2 regions of the Faecalibacterium butyricigenerans genome follow, and region 1 is predicted to be linked to the other one. Evidence: predicted binding sites of a transcription regulator. Region 1 holds the regulator's gene; the other holds the start of a gene.
What was found. Region 1 encodes HrcA, which represses chaperone genes, less so after heat shock. Its sites were predicted from a motif close to TGTTAGCACTCNNNNNNNNNGAGTGCTAACA; they were not measured.

Region 1 (4,354 bases):
GCCGTTCTCCTTCAGCATCTTCTCCGTCTGGAAGACCATCTGGTCGGCACCGTTGCGGATGTCCACTTCCTCGCGCTTCTTCTTATCGTCGGCAGCAAACTGCTCTGCTTCCTTCACAGCCTTGTCGATGTCGTCCTTGGACATATTGGTCGAAGCAGTGATGGTGATGTTCTGCTCCTTGCCGGTGCCCAAATCCTTTGCGCTGACCTTCACGATGCCGTTTGCATCAATATCGAAGGTGACTTCGATCTGAGGCACGCCGCGGGGAGCCGGAGCGATGCCGTCCAGATGGAAGACGCCGAGGCTCTTGTTGTCCCGTGCGAACTCACGCTCGCCCTGCAGGACGTTGATCTCAACCGAGGGCTGGTTGTCCGCAGCAGTCGAGAAGACCTGACTCTTGTGGGTGGGGATGGTGGTGTTGCGCTCGATGATCTTGGTGCAGACGCCGCCCAGAGTCTCGATGCCGAGGCTCAGAGGAGTGACATCCAGCAGCAGCAGACCCTTGACGTCGCCCTGCAGGACGCCGCCCTGAATGGCAGCACCGACAGCCACGCACTCATCGGGGTTGATGCCCTTGAACGGCTCGCAGTTCAGCTCTTTCTTGACTGCATCGTAGACGGCGGGGATACGGGTGGAGCCGCCGACCATCAGGACCTTCTTCAGATCCGATGCGCGCAGGCCTGCATCCTGCAGAGCCTTGCGGACAGGGGTCATGGTGCGATCGACCAGATCCGCAGTCAGCTCATTGAACTTTGCGCGGGTCAGGGTCATGTCGAGGTGCTTGGGGCCGGTAGCGTCGGCGGTGATGAAGGGCAGGTTGATCTGGGTGCTCATTGCGCTGGACAGCTCGATCTTTGCCTTCTCGGCAGCCTCCTTCAGGCGCTGTGCGGCCATCTTATCCTTGCGCAGGTCGATGCCGTTCTCGGTCTGGAAGGCGTCTGCCATCCAGTCGATGATGCGCTGGTCGAAGTCGTCGCCGCCCAGATGGGTATCGCCGTTGGTGGCCAGAACTTCGGTAACGCCGTCGCCCATCTCGATGATGGAGACATCGAAGGTGCCGCCGCCCAGATCGTAGACCATGATCTTCTGGTCATCTTCCTTATCGATGCCGTAGGCCAGAGAAGCGGCGGTCGGCTCGTTGATGATACGCTTGACGTTCAGGCCGGCGATGGTGCCTGCGTCCTTGGTGGCCTGACGCTGGCTGTCGTTAAAGTAGGCAGGAACGGTGATGACAGCCTCGGTGACAGGCTCGCCCAGATAAGCCTCGGCGTCAGCCTTCAGCTTCTGCAGGATCATCGCGCTGATCTGCTGGGGGGTGTACTCCTTGCCGTTCAGGGTCACCTTGTGGTCGGTGCCCATCTGACGCTTGATGGAGGACACGGTGTTCTCGGGGTTGGTGATGGCCTGACGCTTTGCGACCTGACCGACCAGACGGTCGCCGGTCTTGGTGAAGCCAACAACAGACGGGGTGGTGCGTGCGCCCTCAGAGTTTGCGATGACGACAGGCTCGCCGCCCTCCATGACAGCCACGCAGCTATTCGTAGTACCAAGGTCAATACCAATGATTTTGCTCATAAATGAAGTCTCCTCTCAAAAGAACTTGTTTATCTCATGCTCGATGTGTGAAGCGGATGTCTTATCTTCAAAACCCTTGCGGGTCTCTGCGATGTCACTCGGCCACCACGACGGTCGCGTGGCGGACGATCTTGTCGCCCAGCTTGTAGCCCTTCTGGTACACCGTGATGACGGTGCCGCTCTCCTGCCCGTCCGGGGCGGGGATCTGCTGGACGGCGTTCATGATGTTGGGGTCGAAGGGCTTGCCCAGCGCCTCGATCTCCTCCACATGGAGGGCATCCAGCGCCTTGGCAGCCTTATCCAGCGTCATGATGACGCCCTTCTTGTAATTCTCGTCGGTGGTGGGAGCGTTGGCCGCCATCTCCAGCGTGTCAAGGATGGGGATGATCTGATTCACGGCAAAGGACACACCATCGTTGAACTTCTGGTCAGCCTCGCGGGTGGAGCGCTTGCGGTAGTTCTCGTACTCCGCTGCCATCCGCAGCAGCTGGTCTTTCGCCTGTGCGGCATTCTTCTCGGCCGCGTCGAGCTTCGCCTTCACGGCGTCCATCTCGCGGGCCTTCTTGTTGAACCAGCCATCTTTCTTCTTGGCGTCTGCCGGTTCTGCCTCGGCCTCCTGCTCGGGGGCTGCGGCGGTCTCGGGCGCTTCCTGAGGTGCGGCTTCGGTCTCCTTCGCTTCCTGCTCGGGAGCTTCTGCCGTCTTCTTCGTCTCTTCGCTCATTCCAGATCCTCCTTATATATCACAGTCCGCCGGGGTGCGGCCATCTGCGGGGTGTCTTTTCGTTTGCCGCTCATACCCTCGCCAAGCTCATCGGCGAAGAGGTGGAGCAGCGGCATCAGCTTCTGGAAGGGCATCCGGGTCGGCCCGATGAGGGCCACCGTGCCCCACAGCCCGCCGCCCACAAGGTAGCGGTCGCTGACGATGCACAGGCCGGGGATCTGAGGCTCCAGATCCTCGCCCAGCAGCACGCTCTCACTGCGCTCTGCCGGGGGTGCGATGATGTGGGCGGCCTGCTCCTCGTCGTTCAGCAAGGTGAGGATGTCGCCCACCCTGCCCTCCAGCTGAGGCCAGTCCAGCAGGTGCTGCTCACCGCCCAAGAATACATGGGGCTGTGCGGAGTCCTGCAAAATCGCGGCTGCGGCGCTGATGACCGGCACAAGCTCCGGGTCGATCTGGCTGCACAGCTCGGCGAGCAGCCGGCTCGAAAGATCCACCGGCGCAACGAAGGTCAGGTTGCGGTTGAGCAGCGCGGCCAGCGCAGCGGCATTCTCCCGGGAAAGCCCGGTGCGGACCCGCGCCACACGGGTGCGGACGTAGCCTGCCGTCGTGACGGCCAGCACAGCCGCCGCGCTGCGGCCCACCTGAACGACTTCGTAGTGGGCGACGCAGAGGTCTTCGGCGCAGGGGGTGCTGACCGCGGCGGTGCAGCCGCTGATGGCGGCCAGCGCCTTGGCGGCACCCTGTGCCAGCTTTTCCGGCTCATGGTCAAGGCTGGCGAAGACGGCCTCCACCCGGGCGCGGGTCACGCGGTCCAGCGGCTGGTCGTCGGTCAGCAGATTATCGAGATAATAACGGTAGCCCTTGGCACTGGGGACACGGCCCGCGCTGGTGTGGGGCTGCTCCAGCAGACCCAGCTTGGTCAGCGCCGCCATTTCGTTGCGCAGCGTGGCGCTGGACACGGCCATATCAAAATAGTTTGCCAGCACACTGCTGCCCACAGGCTCGCCCTCGAGGCCATACAGCGCCACGATCGCCTGCAAGACTCGCTGCTTGCGTGCATCCATCGTCATAGCGCCTGCCTCCTTCTTGGCTTTTGTTTCTTTAGCACTCCATCTTCCTGAGTGCTAAGACCATTATAGCCAAAATTTTTTCCCTGTCAATAGCTTCTCGAAAAAGTTTATAAAGATTCATAATTCTGTCATAAAACCAGCGGGAGGCCCCCTTTCCGGTATAAAGAGAGCTTCCCGCTTGACAACGCCCGGCAGGGCGGCTATACTTATTTATAGAAAAGGCGCTGTCTGCAACATGGCCAGCTCCTTACCCGTATGTCAAAAAAGATTGACTGACAGAGTGTGGGAACTTAGGCGGTCAATCTTTTTTGTTATGTTCTCTGTCCTCATGAGAAATCTTCCAAGTGATCTCGAAAGTCACGTGGACGGCATCGACGAGCAGCACCAGCAAGCTGATGATGACCGCCAGCAGCGCAAAGGTTTCTGTCAGAGACATGACACATCCCTCCCTTCACCAACAGACGGCTCCGGGAAAGGTTTTTGCTAACAAAAAAGGTCCATTCCCGGACGCCTGTTTCGCTCCAAAGAGTAAAACAAATCGTCAGGGTAAGGAAGCTTGACCACCTGCATTTGCAGACAGCGCCTCGCTGCCAGAGGCAGCATCCAAAGGATACCATAAAAAGCGCGTGAACACAAGGTTTCACGCGCTTTTTATGCTTTTATAGCCTCATTCCTCCATCTGCTTTGCCAGAAATGCTGCCGCCACGGCCACGGCCTTCTGCTGGGCGGGGTCAGGCTGCTGGGCGCGGTCCTCGGCCAGCAGCCCGACGACCCCGGTGACATCCCCCGCCGCGATGATGGGCCACGCACAGAGCAGAGGCCGCAGCGAACCCTCACAGGGCAGCAGGACGTGCTCCGGGTCGCCCTCGCTGAGGTAGGGCTTGCGGGACTCCATCACCCGTTCCAGCGGCTGGCTGACACTGCGGTCGGCAAGGTCGCGCCGGCCTGCCCCTGCGGCGGCGAGGATGCGGTCGCGGTCGGCCACGAA
Region 2 (4,354 bases), on a different contig from region 1:
GCCACGCCCGCGTGCTGGAGATCGCAAATCAGGCAGGCGATACCCTGTGCCGATGGCTGGGTGCGGTGATTCAGAGAATGGAGTAAAAAAGATATTGAAAGCCATCGATCAAAACTTCCGGGCATCGCTACGGACGACAGAGGAACGCCCCGTAGCTGGTACAGGCAGTCAAGGAAAAACGCGGTGCGACCATCTGCAAAGACCTGAAGGGCATCAAGGCCGATACGGTGCTGTGCCCCTGCCCGGAGTGCGTCCGCAATGCAGTGCTGGCCTTGGGTGCTGGATGAGCAGTCGAAAATATGAAACAGGCGTGCAGAAAACAACCCTTCTGATCACTATTTGCTGAAAAATTGCTGCGAAAAGTAATATACCTATTGACATGGTGTGTAAATGGGTATATGATACAGGCAATTCGTCGAACAAAAAAGTGAAAGGAAGGGTTTTGTTATGCCCAGAATCAGCGAAATCAACCCGGAAACTGCACCGGAAGCGATCCAGAAAATCATTGCAGACCATCTGGCGGACGGCCACGCTCTGACCGCAGAAAAGCGCACATTGCTCCACAATGCAGCGGCGTTCAATGCTGTGGAGGCCGGTTCTTATGCGCTGGATGATGAACTGCAGCGGCTCATCGGCAAGCGTGCGGCCGATTTTTACGAATATGCTATTTCCCAGAAAAACGGCTGCCTTGTGTGCAGCATTTACTTCCAGAATCTGCTCAAGAAAAACGGCATCGACTTTGAGAATTTTGCATTCACTCCCAAAGAGGAGATCCTGATCGAATACGGTCAGGCCATTGCAGAGGACCCCAAGCATGTGCCGGAAGAGCTGTTTGCAAAGCTGAAGGCAAACTTTACGGAGGAAGAGATCGTGGTCATCACGGCGATGGGCGTGATGATGATCGCCAACAACTACTTTAACGACATTCTGGATGTGACGCCGGACAAGCTGGTTTGAGCCGAAAATCGGGAGGGGAGAGCAATGGCAGGACTGGTGCATTCCATCGAGGAACTGGTGGGGCGCACCCCGCTGATGGCGCTGGACCGCTTTGGGCGGCAGCAGCAGTGCGGGGCGCACCTGCTGGCAAAGCTGGAGTTCTTCAACCCAACCGGCAGTATGAAAGACCGGGCGGCACTTTCCATGCTCAATGCTGCGGAAGAAGCCGGACTGCTGAAACCCGGCGGTACCATCGTGGAGCAGACCAGCGGCAACACTGGCATCGGTCTGGCCGCGTTTGCAGCAGAGCGTGGGTACAAACTGGATATTTTTCTGGAGCGGGGTGCCTCGCTGGAGCGGCGGCTGATGCTGCTGGCCTACGGGGCACGGCTTCTGGATTACAAAGATGCCACCGGGGAGCGTCCGGAGACGAAGCGCACCCACCCCTGGCAGGAGCCAGAGCGGGAGGCGACGCTGGATGAGATCGCAGCCTACTGCCGCCGCATCGGAGCTTACTTTAACAATCAGGCGGCAAACCCAGCGAACCCCGAGGCACATTACCGAACCACTGGGCCGGAGATCTGGCAGGATACAGAAGGCCATGGGGATATTCTGGTCTGCATGGCGGGCACCGGCGGCACGGGTTTTGGCACAGCAAGTTATCTGCGCAGCCGCAACCCGAATCTGCAAGTGGTTCTGGTGCAGCCCCATCCGGACTCCCGCCTGACCCCGGAGCACCCGGATGCGCAGATCATAGATGGCGTTTTGCCGGCGTATGATGTGCCGGAAAGCGCACTTTCCGACTATCTGCGGACAGACTGGAGCGATGCGTGCATCAATGTCCGCACCGAGGAAGCCTACGAAACGGCCCATGAGGTGCTGCGGGCGGAAGGACTGTTTCTGGGCACATCGGCAGCAGCGGCTTTGCACGCAGCGGTGCAGGTGGGCCGCAGACCGGAGAATCAGGGAAAGAACATCGTGGTCATCGTCCCGGACAACGGCATGAAATATCTGTCTACGCCGATGTACCGGCAGAAATGATAAAAACACGATGATACGACTGAATTTTGAAAAGATTGCATAGGATTTTATAAAAGTGTTATTCTTTCATGAATTTTAGCACTCTTCTATTGACACTGCTAATGAACGGTGCTATAACAGTGGCGTGCTCAGGAGGAAGGGCAAAAGGAGAGCCGCTAGGCTCCCCGGAAAGCCCTTCTGAATGGACGCTTCAGATTTTTTGCCCCGACCCGAACGCCGGGATTGGAGGAATGATTTATGCTTATGCCGACTGTTTTCCATGAAAACCTGTTCGATGATTTCTTCGATCCGTTCTGGAATGACGCTGCACTGGAACGTGCTATGAACCGTGAGGCTCGTGGCGCCTTTGGTAAGCGCGGTGCAAACATGATGAAGACCGATGTCAAACAGACGGACAACGGCTACGAAGTAGCTGTTGACCTGCCGGGCTGCAAGAAGGAAGACGTTCAGATGGATCTGAACGACGGCTACCTGACCATTCAGGCAGTGCGCAGCCACAGCAACGACGAAAAGGATAAGAAGGGCCGCTATCTGCGGCACGAATCCTTCTCCGGCACCTGCGCGCGCAGTTTCTACGTGGGCGATGTGAAGAAGGAAGACATCCACGCAAAGTTCGAGGATGGCGTCCTGCACGTCGAGTTGCCTGCTCCTCAGCAGACGAAGGCTTTGCCTGAGAACCCGAATCTGATTGCAATCGAGTAAAACGCCGGTCGTGTGCGCCAAGGCACAACGCACATAAGATGCCCCCGGAGAGCCGCAACAAGCTCTCCGGGGGCATTTTTGTTTCGCTATCTTTTCCGCAAGGGAAAACCATGGTATACTGAGAACAGCAACTCAGAATTTATGGAGGTACTTCACTATCCTGTGAGCCGGGAGAGCGGCTGACTTTTGCGGTATACTCCGTTCGGAAAGATCAAAGCGCATGGAGGTAAAAAGCATGCTGACCTATACCTATGTTTCAAAGGGGACGTTTGCCCTGATGGAAAAACCAAAGCCGGTGCTGCAGCACGAGCGGGACGCCATTGTAAAGGTGACCCTTGCCAGTATCTGCTCCAGCGATCTGCACATCAAGCACGGCAGCGTGCCCCGGGCGGTGCCCGGCATCACGGTAGGGCACGAGATGGTGGGCATCGTAGAAGAAGTGGGCAGTGCGGTGACCAATGTGAAACCCGGCGACCGGGTGACGGTGAACGTGGAGACCTTCTGCGGAGAGTGCTTTTTCTGCAAAAAAGGCTTTGTGAACAACTGCACCGATCAAAACGGCGGCTGGGCGCTGGGCTGCCGCATCGACGGCGGGCAGGCCGAGTATGTCCGGGTGCCCTTTGCGGATCAGGGACTGAACAAGATCCCGGACGGCGTTACCGATCGGCAGGCGCTGCTGGTGGGCGATGTGCTGGCCACCGGCTTTTGGGCGGCACGCATCTCGGAGATCACCCCTGAGGATACCGTGCTGATCCTCGGTGCAGGGCCGACTGGCATCTGCACGCTGCTGTGCGTCATGCTGCACAGCCCCAAGCGCATCATCGTCTGCGAAAAGGACGAGAACCGGTTGCAGTTCATCCGTCAGCACTACCCGCAGGTGCTCACGGTGCAGCCGGAGGACTGCGCCGCCTTTGTGCGTGCCCACAGCGAACACGGCGGGGCAGATGTGGTGCTGGAGGTGGCAGGGGCGGACACTACCTTCCGGCTGGCGTGGGAGTGCGCAAGACCCAACGCCATCGTGACCGTGGTGGCGCTGTACGACAAGGCACAAACCCTGCCGCTGCCGGAGATGTACGGCAAAAACCTTACCTTCAAGACCGGCGGCGTGGACGGCTGCGATTGTGAAGAAACGCTGCGTCTCATCGCAGAAGGCAAGATCGATACCGAACCGCTCATCACCCACACCTACCCCCTGCGCCGGATCGCAGAGGGCTACGAGCTGTTTGAAAAGAAACGGGACGGCGTGATCAAGGTGGCAGTGGAGTGCTGACGGTCTGCGCCAAGGCACAACGCACATAAAGTGGCCCCGGAGAGCTGTAACAAGCCCTCCGGGGCCATTTTTGTTCCTGGCATCTTTTCCGCAGCGGCAAGGCGTGGTAGAATAAGGGCAGAACCAATCCACAGGTGAGAAAATCGAACTTCAGAGAGAGGAGATGCTTCTATGCAGTCTGATGAGCTGAAACGCCGGATCTCGGCAGGCAGAGGAGATGCTTTGGCTGATCTGGTTTTGAAAAATGCCAGAATTGTCAATGTGTTTACCGATGAGGTCGACACCGCTGATATTGCCATCAGCGGAAATTCGATCGTGGGCGTGGGTATGTATCATGGCCGGAAAGAAGTTGATCTGCACGGCAAATATGTCTGCCCGGGCCTGATCGATGGGCATATCCACATC

Region 2: LKD23_RS11230 (Hsp20/alpha crystallin family protein) is a predicted target of HrcA. The motif match lies at 2,051-2,081, and genes of this name have one in related genera.

What each region holds. Positions count from the first base shown of each region.
Region 1 is NZ_JAJEQL010000023.1:23,551-27,904, reverse strand. Features, by position in the region: gene dnaK (molecular chaperone DnaK) at 1-1,575, opposite strand, end outside; gene LKD23_RS09175 (nucleotide exchange factor GrpE) at 1,670-2,296, opposite strand; gene hrcA (heat-inducible transcriptional repressor HrcA) at 2,293-3,366, opposite strand; gene LKD23_RS09165 (hypothetical protein) at 3,665-3,802, opposite strand; gene LKD23_RS09160 (stage V sporulation T C-terminal domain-containing protein) at 4,034-4,354, opposite strand, start outside.
Region 2 is NZ_JAJEQL010000039.1:3,547-7,900, reverse strand. Features, by position in the region: gene LKD23_RS11245 (purine-nucleoside phosphorylase) at 1-86, shown strand, start outside; gene LKD23_RS11240 (carboxymuconolactone decarboxylase family protein) at 448-957, shown strand; gene LKD23_RS11235 (PLP-dependent cysteine synthase family protein) at 982-1,977, shown strand; gene LKD23_RS11230 (Hsp20/alpha crystallin family protein) at 2,215-2,679, shown strand; gene LKD23_RS11225 (alcohol dehydrogenase) at 2,915-3,949, shown strand; gene ade (adenine deaminase) at 4,121-4,354, shown strand, end outside.